Regions from separate parts of the Lentibacillus sp. genome, predicted to be linked through region 2. Evidence: predicted binding sites of a transcription regulator. Region 2 holds the regulator's gene; each other region holds the start of a gene.

The links. Region 2 encodes CtsR, which represses protease genes until heat stress. Its sites were predicted from a motif close to ATGGTCAATAAAGGTCAAACA; they were not measured.
Region 1: a site for CtsR is predicted at 2,201-2,221, ahead of VK097_RS03235 (ATP-dependent Clp protease ATP-binding subunit). Genes of this name have one in related genera too.
Region 3: a site for CtsR is predicted at 1,646-1,666, ahead of clpP (ATP-dependent Clp endopeptidase proteolytic subunit ClpP). Genes of this name have one in related genera too.

What each region holds. Positions count from the first base shown of each region.
Region 1 is NZ_DATGTT010000017.1:23,189-27,536, reverse strand. It holds gene pdaA (delta-lactam-biosynthetic de-N-acetylase) at 1-92, shown strand, start outside; gene mbcS (acyl-CoA synthetase MbcS) at 367-1,947, shown strand; gene VK097_RS03235 (ATP-dependent Clp protease ATP-binding subunit) at 2,269-4,348, shown strand, end outside.
Region 2 is NZ_DATGTT010000032.1:7-4,354, forward strand. It holds rRNA gene rrf (5S ribosomal RNA) at 3-118, shown strand; gene VK097_RS04915 (MgtC/SapB family protein) at 306-1,001, shown strand; gene VK097_RS04920 (CtsR family transcriptional regulator) at 1,237-1,704, shown strand; gene mcsA (protein-arginine kinase activator protein McsA) at 1,721-2,248, shown strand; gene mcsB (protein-arginine kinase McsB) at 2,245-3,309, shown strand; gene clpC (ATP-dependent protease ATP-binding subunit ClpC) at 3,326-4,348, shown strand, end outside.
Region 3 is NZ_DATGTT010000013.1:4,881-9,228, reverse strand. It holds gene VK097_RS02365 (HAMP domain-containing sensor histidine kinase) at 1-990, shown strand, start outside; gene VK097_RS02360 (response regulator) at 965-1,576, shown strand; gene clpP (ATP-dependent Clp endopeptidase proteolytic subunit ClpP) at 1,730-2,323, shown strand; gene VK097_RS02350 (HPr family phosphocarrier protein) at 2,469-2,720, opposite strand; gene VK097_RS02345 (hypothetical protein) at 2,791-2,943, opposite strand; gene whiA (DNA-binding protein WhiA) at 3,049-4,002, opposite strand; gene VK097_RS02335 (gluconeogenesis factor YvcK family protein) at 4,038-4,348, opposite strand, start outside.

The DNA of each region.
Region 1 (4,348 bases), on a different contig from region 2:
TAACGGAGCTGAAAAAACAGGGTTATCAATTCAAAAGTCTGGACCATCTTGTCATGAAAAATAAACTTCCCAGACCTATTTACGGTTATTGATGTCGCCCTTTGCCATGAAAAAGCTGTCTTTAGAATGAGAGACAGCTTTTGTTATGGGGCAATATCTTAACAATTATTAATTTAAATTTTACATAAATTCTGATATGCTTAAAGTGCGTGTTCAAAAAGGAGGATAAAGTGAAACTTCATTCAGCAGAATGTATGCTTTTAGATAGATGAGCCGCGGAGAAGCAAGCCAAGACGAAATTCGATGTGTCATTTTACCGGACTTTTTGAACAATCTCTTTAAGAAATCTAAACTGGAGTTGATTTCATGAACAAACAGGATTTAATTGCTCCGCAAGACTATAATATCGTCATGGAAATGGAACATTTTGCATCAAAAAGCCCGGCAAGAAACGCGCTGGTCTGGCGCAGTGAAGAGGGCGGATCAAAAGAGATTACATACGAACAGCTGATGAAAAATGTAAACAAAATTGGCAACGCTTTCAAGGAGAAAGGACTGAAAAAGGGCGATAAAGTCCTTATAATGATTCCGCGGTTAATCGAAGCATATGAAACCTATCTGGCTGCATTAAAATCTGGAATCATTGTTATTCCGGGCTCCGAAATGCTGAAGACAAAGGATTTGCAATACCGGATCAGCCATGGTGAGGTCAGTGCAATCGTCAGCTATCATCCGTACGTTGATCAATTTACCGGTGTGAAGGAATTTGATCAGCTGACTCTTTTCTCAGTCGGCAAACCGGTCGATGGATGGCACAACCTGGATGAGCTGAAGGAAAGTGCATTGGACAAGTTTGATATGGCTGACACGACTAAAGACGATGTCGCCTTCTTTTCCTATACATCCGGTACAACCGGTAATCCTAAAGCGGTTGTTCATACACATGGATGGGGTTATGCACACCTGAATACAGCGCCGCGGAATTGGCTTTCTATTAATGAAGGTGACAAAGTATGGGCTACAGCCGGTCCGGGCTGGCAAAAATGGATCTGGAGCCCGTTCTTATCGGTGCTTGGCTCAGGCGCAACCGGGTTCGTTTACCAGGGCAAGTTTGATCCAAAGACATATCTCGGTCTGCTGCAGGATGAGGATGTTAATGTCTTATGCTGCACACCGACTGAGTATAGACTGATGGCCAAAGTCGATAATCTGGACGACTATCAGCTCACCAAGCTGCACAGTGCCGTTTCAGCCGGTGAACCGCTTAACCGTGAAGTCATTGATACATTCCGGAAATATTTTGATGTGACGGTCCGGGATGGCTATGGTCAAACCGAGAATACGCTGCTGCTCGGTTTTATGAAAGACACGAAGGTGAAACCGGGTTCGATGGGCAAGCCGACGCCGGGTAATGAGGTGGAAATCATTGATGAAGACGGCAAGGCTGTACCGGCAAATGAAATCGGGGATATTGCGGTGAACCTGGACAGCCCGGCACTGTTCCGTGAGTATTATAAGGATTCTGAACGCACGAAAATGTCCCAGCGCGGTGAGTATTATGTAACGGGTGACCAGGCATATAAAGATGAAGACGGCTATTTCTGGTTTGAGGGACGCAGTGACGATATTATTATCAGTTCCGGTTATACAATTGGGCCGTTCGAGGTAGAGGATGCATTGGTTAAACATCCATTTGTTCAGGAATGTGCCGTTGTGGCAAGTCCTGATGAAGTCCGCGGCAATGTCGTCAAGGCATTTATCGTGCTTCAGGATGGCGTCAATCCTGATGATCCGGATTTAGTCAGAAACCTGCAGGACCAGGTTAAAGAATTGACCGCCCCTTATAAATATCCGAGAAAAATTGAATTTATTGATGAATTGCCGAAAACAACATCAGGAAAAATCAGACGCATTGAATTGCGGCAAAAGGAAAAGGTCAAAAACTAAAAATGTATTCATAGGAAAGGGCTGCTCGATGTTTAGAGCAGCCCTTTTGACGTTAATAGTAACAGTGAAGCTTTTATAGATTGGCATAATGTTTGATCAAAGATAGTTAATTGACTTTTCAGCGGTGGAAACCCTTTGATAAAAAAGCGCAATCTCCCGCAGACACAATGTTTTGCGGGATAAATAATTTTTTCAAAAAAAATTGGGCAAAAAGACTTGAAAGTCAAAGAAGGTCAGAGTATAATAAGAATCAAAGGTCAAAGATAGTCAAAGTCAAACCTTTTAAAATAAATTTGAAATCAATCAAGGAGGAATCACATTATGCAATGTCAAAATTGTGGTATTCGTCCCGCATCAATTAACGTCGCAATGCAAATAAACAATGAACGTATGAATATGCATCTATGTAATCAATGCTTCCGTGAGATTCAGGGAAATATGATGAATGGTGACTATGGTCAAGGTCAGCAAGGAGATTTTGCCAATAAATTCTTCCAGGGCAATGGTCAGCAAGGGCAAGGTTTCACAGGCACAAAAACACAGCAGGGTGCCGGCAATAATGGATTGCTTGATGAGCTCGGCAAAAACGTGACAAATGCTGCACGTGCCGGATTGGTTGATCCGGTAATTGGACGTGACAATGAAGTGAAACGCACCATTGAAACGCTGAACCGCCGGAATAAAAACAATCCGGTCTTGATCGGTGAACCTGGTGTCGGTAAAACAGCCATTGCAGAAGGGCTGGCTCTGAGAATTACAGAAGGCAAAGTGCCGGCGAAACTGATGGATAAAGAAATTTATCTGCTGGATGTCGCATCACTCGTTGCCAATACAAGCATGCGCGGTCAGTTTGAAGAACGCATGAAACAGCTGGTACAAGAACTGCAGGAACGTCAAAACGTCATCCTGTTCGTTGACGAAATCCATCTGCTGGTTGGTGCAGGTACCGCCGAAAGTTCACAAATGGACGCCGGCAACATTTTGAAACCAGCACTGGCACGCGGTGAGCTGCAATTGATCGGTGCCACAACACTGAAAGAGTATCGCCAAATTGAAAAAGATGCAGCACTTGAGCGTCGTCTTCAGCCAATTTTGGTTCAGGAGCCGTCACTGGAAGATGCTGTTAAGATCTTGGACGGCATCAAGGACCGTTACGAAAAATTCCATGAAGTCCGCTATTCCGACGAAGCGATTAGCGCGTTTGTCACATTGTCGCAACGCTATATTCAGGACCGCTTTTTGCCGGACAAAGCGATTGATCTTATGGATGAGGTCGGTTCACGCCTGAATCTCGATAATGCGGAAAAGGATTCGGATTCGATCCAAAGCCGTTTGGATGAAATTGTCCGTGAAAAAGAAGCAGCCGCTGAAAAAGAAGATTATGAACAAGCGGCACACCTGCGCTATCAGGAAATCCAGCTGCAAAAACAACTGGACAAAGCAAAAAATGAAGAGCAGGTTACCGATGTGGACATTTCCGATATCCAATTGATTGTTGAAGAAAAAACCGGCATCCCTGTTACCAAACTGCAAACGGATGAGCAGGAAAAAATGCGTGATCTTGACAAAAACCTCGGTGAAAAGGTCATTGGTCAGGACGAAGCGGTACAAAAAGTTGCCAAAGCCGTCCGCCGCAGCCGCGCAGGACTGAAATCGAAATACCGTCCAATCGGTTCATTCCTGTTTGTCGGACCGACCGGTGTCGGTAAAACAGAATTGACAAAAGCACTTGCCGAAGAACTGTTCGGTTCACGCGACAGTCTGATCCGTCTTGATATGAGTGAATATATGGAAAAACACGCCGTTTCCAAAATTATCGGTTCACCACCGGGATATGTCGGCCATGAAGAAGCAGGACAGCTGACTGAGAAAGTGCGCCGTAATCCTTACTCCATCCTGTTGCTGGATGAAATTGAAAAAGCACATCCTGATGTGCAGAACATGTTCCTGCAAATTATGGAAGATGGGCAGCTGACCGACTCACACGGCCGTACTGTAAGCTTTAAAGATACGGTTATTATCATGACAAGTAACGCCGGAACCGGGGAAAAACAAATTAACGTCGGTTTCAACCGGAATGAACATGAATCGGTTCAAACCCTGGAAAACTTAAGTGCCTATTTCAAACCTGAGTTTCTGAACCGTTTTGACAGCATCATCACATTCAATGAACTGGCTGAAGAAAGCCTGCTGCAAATTGTTGACCTGATGCTTGCAGAACTTGAAGAAACAATTGAAGAAAATGACATCTCCATTTCAGTTACGGATGAAGCGAAACATGAGCTTGTCCAGCTTGGATATGATCCGCGTTTTGGTGCACGGCCATTGCGCCGCGTCATCCAGGACAAAATTGAGGATCAGCTGACAGATCTGATTTTGGAAGAAGAATCGATCGAAACTG
Region 2 (4,348 bases):
GGTCTGGCAGCAATAGCGGAGAGGACACACCTGTTTCCATGCCGAACACAGAAGTTAAGCTCTCCAGCGCCGATGGTAGTTGGGGTTGAACCCCTGCAAGAGTAGGACGCCGCCAGGCATGACAGAAGAGGCTGAGCCCAACATAATTTGGATCAGCCTCTTTTATTATTTCTGTTATGAAAGGGCGTACATGACTTTTATGTTATATAGAAGGCCAGTTTAAACAGCATTTGAAATTATTTCACATCATATATTTAAAGTAACCCGTTAAAACCCGTTAAAATAGCAGGAGGGAGGTTTAGCCGATGTTCGACTATTTGACTGAACATATTGGGGATAATTTTAATATTATTATGATCCGCATTGTAATCGCCTTGATCTTATCTGGATTGATTGGTTTTGAACGGGAATTAAAAAACCATTCTGCAGGCTTCAGGACACATATACTGGTAGGCGTGGGTGCATGTCTGATGATGCTGTTGTCATTATATGGCTTTGAGACGTTGATTCCAGTATATGACAATATCCGCTTTGATCCAGCTCGGATTCCGTCTTACGTTATAAGCGGTATTGGCTTTTTGGGTGCCGGTACAATTATCGTGAACGGCATGACCATCCGCGGTTTGACAACTGCCGCATCCATTTGGACAGTCGCTGGGCTTGGTCTTGTAGTTGGAGCCGGTATGTACGCTGCGGCTGTTTTTACAACTTTTATTATTTTACTGAGTCTCATCTTCCTGAATAACTTTGAAAAATTATTCAGGAGAAAAAAACCTTATCAAATTGAAATAACAGCACTTCCCGGGTTAACAATTAATAGCGTCGTATCTGTCTTTGAATCCTATTCGCTGACGATTAATCAAGTGAACATCGAACGGATTGATGATGAACTGCGAAATATTATCGTAAAAATTGAGCCATATAAAGAATTAAACCAGGTAGAGCTTTTTGAAGATATATCAAAAATTGACTATGTCAAAAATATATCGGAACGAAAATAACAAATGAAGCACGAAGGTCAATATGGTTGTATGTCTGAAGTTTATTTCGGAACCTTATAAATCATGTCAATTCTGCAGTCCAAATGAAGTTTCAATTCCTTTTAAGTTGTCTAAGCTAGTGATAAGATTACTTGCATCTTTGTGCGTATTACGTATAATGGAAGTATAGTCAAAGTTAGTCAAAGTCAAAGCCATTTAAACAACTGCACATCAATGATGAAGAGGATGAGGAGATATGCGTAATATTTCTGATATCATAGAACAGCATTTAAAACAGATTTTGGAAGCCGCGGGCAGGGATATGGTTGATATAAAGCGAAGTGAATTAGCAGAGGAATTTCAATGTGTGCCGTCCCAAATCAATTATGTGATTAAAACCCGTTTCACTGTGGAAAAAGGGTATATAGTAGAAAGTAAACGAGGAGGCGGCGGATATATCCGGATCATAAGAATTAAACATCAGGACAAAGCGGCGTTAATCGATGATATTATTGGAATGATCAATCCGAGTGCTTCACAGCAGGCGGCATTGGATGTGCTTGAACGGCTGATTGAAGAAGAGCTGGTGACAGAACGAGAGGCAAAAATAATGTTAAGTGCCATTAACAGGGAGACGCTTGCATTTCAGCTGCCATTGCGTGATGAAATTCGTGCACGGATTTTAACGTCGATGCTGACAACGCTGAAGTATTTAAACAGCTAATCAAGGGGGGACTAACGTGGAATGCCAGGAATGCCATGAGCGGCCGGCGACACTTCATTTCACCCAAGTGATCAACGGTGAAAAAACAGAGGTTTATGTGTGTGAGATTTGTGCAAAAGAAAAAGGCTATATGAATTATCCAGAAGAAGGGTATTCACTGCACCACTTGCTGTCCGGATTGTTAAATTCAACATTCGAAAGTCCGAAAAGTACGGCAGGCCAGCAGACAGAAGAATTGCAATGCCCAAAATGCGAAATGACACTGTCAGAATTTAAGCGGGTGGGCAAATTCGGCTGCCCGGATTGTTATGAGACGTTTGCCGCCAACCTTGATCCCATCTTTCGCCGTGTTCACAGCGGTAATACAAAGCATTATGGAAAAATCCCGGCGCGCATCGGCGGGGATATGCGTCTCAAGAAGCAAGTTGATGCCCATAAGGAAGAACTTCAGCGGTTAATTAAAAATGAAGCATTTGAAGAAGCCGCGACCATCCGCGACAAGATTAAAGCACTGGAAGAACAGACGCGGGGTGATGACACATGACACTGCAGGACTTTATGAATGAAGCGATCAGTCCATGGATGCGTGAAGAAGGACCTGACAGCGATATCGTGTTAAGCAGCAGGATACGGCTGGCTCGAAATTTTGTCCGATATTCTTTCCCGATCCTGGCCAACGAAAAGGATTTGCAATATATTAATGAATTCATCTATCAGGAATATGAAAACCAGTCATTCCAGGACTATCATGATTTTTCATTTGTTCCTATTAAAGATTTGACCCCTGTGGAAAGACGCGTTTTAGTTGAAAAGCATTTAATCAGTCCGCATTTGGCGGAGCGGAATCATGCATCAGCGGTGCTTATATCTAAAAATGAACAAGTTTCAATTATGGTAAATGAGGAAGACCACCTCCGAATACAGCTTTATTATCCCGGCTCTCAGTTGAACAAAGCCCTGAAAAAGGTATTCGAACTGGATGATTGGCTGGAAGAAAAAATCGATTATGCCTTTGATGAAGAGCGGGGGTATTTGACCGGGTGCCCGACGAATGTCGGAACCGGTATGCGTGCGTCAGTCATGATGCATTTGCCAGCTTTGTCCTGGACTCAGCAGATTAACCGGATGATCCCGGCTATTAATCAGCTTGGGCTGGTTGTCCGCGGCATTTACGGGGAAGGCAGCCAGGCAACGGGGAACATTTTCCAGATATCTAACCAAATAACGCTCGGAAAGTCGGAAGAGGACATCGTAGAAGATTTGCAGAGCGTTGTCCGCGAGCTTATTGAACACGAACGCAATGCAAGAAACCAGATCATGGACCAGTCGCAAATCAGGCTGGAGGATCGGATTTACCGTTCCTATGGTGTGTTAACGTGCAGCCGGATTATTGAATCAAAAGAAGCGGCAAAATGTTTATCGGATGTCCGGCTTGGAATTGATTCAGGAATTATTGAAGATGTTCCCAGAAATATTTTGAATGAGTTAATGGTGCTTACACAACCCGGTTTCCTCCAGCAGTATGCGAAAAAGACACTGACACCTAATGAACGGGATGTGCTAAGGGCGTCACTTATTCGTGAACGAATGCAATTAGAGAACTAGGTAGGAGGAAAAGTATATGATGTTTGGACGTTTTACAGAACGCGCACAAAAAGTATTGGCATTGTCTCAAGAAGAAGCGGTAAGGCTAGGGCACAACAATATTGGAACAGAGCATATACTGCTTGGGCTTGTCCGTGAAGGGAACGGCATTGCAGCCAAAGCACTTGAGTCTTTGAGTCTGGAAGTAACCAAGATTCAGCAGGAAGTGGAAAATCTAATCGGCACGGGCAAACAGCCGATGCAAACAATTCATTATACACCGCGTGCCAAAAAAGTAGTGGAATTGTCGCAGGATGAAGCACGCAAGCTCGGGCATTCGTATGTCGGAACAGAACATATCCTGCTTGGCCTGATTCGTGAAGGGGAAGGTGTGGCAGCACGTGTCCTTAACAACCTCGGTGTCAGCCTTAATAAAGCACGCCAGCAGGTCCTGCAGCTTCTGGGAAGCAATGAATCACAGGCTGGCCGCCACAACAGGAGTTCACAGTCATCGAACGCCAACACACCAACTCTTGATTCACTGGCACGTGATTTAACCGAAAGTGCCAAGGAAGGTAACGTCGATCCGGTTATCGGCCGCAGCGAGGAAATTGAGCGGGTTATCCAGGTGTTAAGCCGGCGGACTAAGAATAATCCGGTTCTGATCGGTGAGCCCGGCGTTGGTAAAACAGCTGTTGCAGAAGGTCTCGCCCAGCAAATCGTCAACAACGAAATCCCGGAAATACTTCGTGACAAGCGCGTCATGACGCTTGATATGGGGACGGTTGTTGCCGGCACTAAATACCGTGGTGAGTTTGAAGACCGGCTCAAAAAGGTGATGGAAGAAATTCGCCAGGCAAACAACATTATTCTGTTTATTGATGAATTGCATACATTAATTGGTGCAGGTGGTGCAGAAGGGGCAATCGACGCCTCCAATATTTTAAAGCCGGCGCTGTCCAGGGGAGAACTTCAGTGTATCGGTGCTACCACGCTGGATGAGTACCGTAAATATATCGAAAAAGACGCGGCCCTTGAACGCAGGTTCCAGCCGATTCAA
Region 3 (4,348 bases), on a different contig from region 2:
CAAAAGCATTATTACATTATCTTCTCCATCATATTATTTTTAGTTTTGCTGGCGATTCAATGGCTGTATCTAATCCCGGCGTTTACGGCATTTGGCTTTGGGACAAATGATCTGGCTGCGAGCATTAAAATGGCGGATCAGTTTTTAACCGGAAATAGTCTATTGAATACGATTTCATCCATATTCTTTATTGTTTTTCTTACGATCGCCATTATTTTTACAATTTTGATCCATCTTCTGAACAGACAACTCGATACCTTGAAGAAATATCATTTACAGGAGCAAGAGTTGAAAGAAACCCGGACGGCACTTACGGAATCAAAAGTTTACGAAGAAATCAGTATGCTGGTACATGACCTGAAAACTCCCCTTGTTACCGTTGAAGGCCTTGTATCTTTAATTGGTATGAAATTGCAATCTGAAAACGGAACACTACGAACTTATTTTGCACGAGTGGACAATTCACTTAAAAAGATAAATGATATGATTTCCGAAATACTTTATGAAAATAATAAACAAGAACTGACAGTCAAAGAATTAATCGAATATGTAACGAGCCATCTTAACATTGATAATCAGCTTATAAAATTGAAAATCGATATTGACGAAAATCTGCCGCCTATTCATGTTAATAAGATCCGTTTTTCACGTGCCATATCAAATATTTTAGAAAATGCCATCAGTTCATTTGCCGAAAAAAAAGGATTTATCCATATCAATGTCAAAAAGATAGATGAGGGGATTTTGTTTTGCGTCGAGGATAACGGTCCGGGGATAAAGACGGAGCATCTAAAGGATATTTGGCAGCCTGGCTTCAGTACAAAGGATTCATCCGGTATCGGTCTTTCGTTTGTTAAACGCGTCATCGAAAATCACCAGGGAAATATAACTGTAAACAGTGTTCCTGGCAAATATACACAAATGAATATTACGCTACCAATACAGGAAGCAGGTGAAAGAACGAATGAGTATCACCATATTAATCGTTGATGATAATGAGGATATCCGTTTCACGTTGAAGGAGATATGTGATTATGCCGGATGGAACAGCATCGAAATATCTACGGGAAAAGCTGCGGTTGAACAAAGTGAAAGCGTCATCCCGGATCTAATTTTACTTGACTACCACATGCCTGATTGGGATGGGCTTAAAACAACAAAAGAACTTCGAAAGCGAAACAACCGGGCACCAATTATCATTTTGACGGTAGATGGACGGCAGGAAATTGCCGACGTCTTTCTGCGGGCTGGAGCTAATGACTTTGCTCTAAAACCGATCAAGGCACCGGATTTGATTTCAAGGATTCGGATAAACTTAAAGATTGCTAAATTAACCGGAAATAATGAGGATGTATTTGTTGAAAAAGGAATCAGCTATTCAACTCTAAGGTCAATTAAAGACTCCTTATTAAGACAGTCTGAACCATCATCAATTCAGGAATTACAAGAAGAACTGCCGATATCATATCAGACTGTTCACCGCTACTTAAACTATTTGGAAGGTAAAGGAGAAGTTGAGATCATCTCACAATATGGTAAACAGGGGCGTCCCAAAAATAAGTATAAACTTTTGTAGCACAAGGTTTATTTTTCCGTCTGGAGGGAACGATGTTTAAAGGGTTTTTCATTATTATGCAATGATTTTTGTTTGACCTTTTTTGACCTATTAGTTATGATAAAGATATCCACTAAGTGGAAGAATTCGAACTGAAAGAAGGAGGAACAATACATGAATTTAATACCGACAGTCATTGAACAGACTAATCGTGGAGAACGCGCATATGATATTTATTCACGCTTACTGAAAGACAGAATTATTATGCTTGGAAGTGGAGTCGACGATAACGTAGCCAACTCAATTGTTGCACAACTGCTTTTCCTGGAAGCGGAAGATCCGGACAAGGATATTTCATTGTATATTAACTCGCCGGGCGGCAGTATTACAGCCGGAATGGCTATTTATGACACAATGCAGTTCATTAAATCAGACGTTTCAACTATCTGCACCGGCATGGCAGCTTCAATGGGTGCATTTCTGCTGGCAGCCGGTGAAAAAGGCAAACGCTATGCCCTGCCAAACAGTGAGGTTATGATTCACCAGCCATTGGGCGGCACACAAGGTCAGGCATCGGATATTGAAATTCATGCACGCCGCATTATTGAAATGCGCGAAAAAATGAACCGAATCCTTTCCGAGCGTACTGGTCAACCAATGGAAGTTGTGGAACGGGACACTGATCGTGACAACTTCATGTCAGCGGAAAAATCAGTAGAATACGGTCTGATTGACAAGATTCTGGAAAGAAATTCAGACAAGAAGTAAATATTAATTACACACAAAAGGCTGCATCGAATATGGTGCAGCCTTTTTAATAGCTTTGGATAAATTGATATTCTGAAGAAATCATATCCAGACATTGCAATATAAGTGTTTACGGTAAACAAGAGCTATCCCTCTGATAGAACTTCTATTTCGAAACAAATTCGATTAAATCATTAAGGGCTATTTCCTCATCTTCACCGTCTGCAATCATTTTGATTGTCTCACCAGGTAAAACGGCCAGACTCATCAAACCCATAATACTTTTGGCATTCACCCGCTTTCCGTCTTTCTCAAGAAACAAATGCGCCGAATAACGGTTTGCTTCCTGAACAAACTGTGCTGCCGGCCGTGACTGTAATCCCGTCTCAAGCTTAACTTCTACCGATTTCTCAACCAAAAATCTCATCCTCCCGTATCAGCCTTTACTGAAACCGTTTTCAAAATATTTGTGAAAACAGCAGCAGGTTTTAGATGTCTGCTGCTATTGGACGCTGTTTTGCTGAAAAATGCTGTTTCATAACGGTAAAAGCAGCGATTTTTGCGAAAACAGCTATAAGAGGTTGTTCAAAAAGTCCGGTAAAAATAGCACATCGAATTTCTTCGTTGGCCTGTTTCTCCACTTCGAACTTCTCGGTCCTTGCTATCGTCCTTTTTGAACACGTACTATAATGCAATTGTCATTTTAATATGAATAGTATATCATACAAAAGGAAAAAAATGAATGATTATTCACTTTGCGGGATTAATCCGTCTTCATGCAGTTTTTCGGCGAACTCGTCTATCTTTTTCAATCGATGATTTATACCGGACTTGGAAATTTTTCCGCCCGAAACCAGCTCACCCAATTCTTTCAGCGAGATATCCTGATGCTGTACACGCAATGCGGCAACTTCACGCAATTTTTCGGGCAATGCCTCCAAACCGACCGTTTCTTCAATCAGTTTGATGTTTTCAATCTGGCGAAATGCAGCACCAATCGTTTTGTTCAAGTTGGCTGTTTCACAATTGACAAGCCGGTTGACTGAATTGCGCATATCCCGGACAATCCTGACATCCTCAAACTTGAAGACAGCATTATGCGCCCCAATAATACTTAGAAAATCGGTTATTTTTTCGGCCTCCTTCAAGTAGGTGATATATCCTGTTTTACGTTCCAGGTTTCTCGCCCTGAGATCAAATTCGTTCAGCAGTTCACACAAGGAATCATTGTGTGGCTGATATGAATTGAAAATCTCCAAATGATATGATGATGTCTCAGGATTGTTGATTGAACCGCCTGCCAGAAAAGCACCTCTTAAATACGACCGTTTACAGCAATCTTTAGCGTAATATTGCTCGGGTATCGTTTTTATGAAGGTACTCGTATTCCGGACTATACCTAAATCAGCAAGTAAATCCTGTACATCCTCTTTTATCCGGACAATGTACACATTATTTTTTTTCAGTTTCATTTTCTTCCTGACAAGCAATTCAATTGAAAAATCATACTGTGATTTAATTAATGTGTATATACGGCGGGCGATTGCGGCGTTTTCCGTCTGGACATCCAGCGTATATTTATTTCCGGACACACTGACAACACCATTCATCCGGATCAGCGCTGCCAATTCAGCATAATTACAGCAAGAATCCAATTCAATACCTGTCAATTCTTTTTTTATTTCCGATGCAAATGACACTTCTAACACCTCCCTGTCCAGCCGTCAGATGCAGTCTATACCGCTTGATCGATCAGCGAATAGAGCAGTTTCGCTATTTTTTTGGTATCATGACGCAATGTCGTTTGTGATGAATCGATGATATCACCTTCGATAATCTGCAGACCCATTTCAAGTAATCGCTCTGTATCGTAAATAACCGGTGCCGCTTTTTCTTCTGCATATACCTGTCGGACGTGTTTACTGATTGGTTCGTTATGTACGACAACCGAATCAATACAATTTCCGCCGATGTGGCTGCGGATTGCCTGCACGTGATCTGCAGCGGTATACCCCGTTGTCTCCCCGGCTTGAGTCATCACATTAC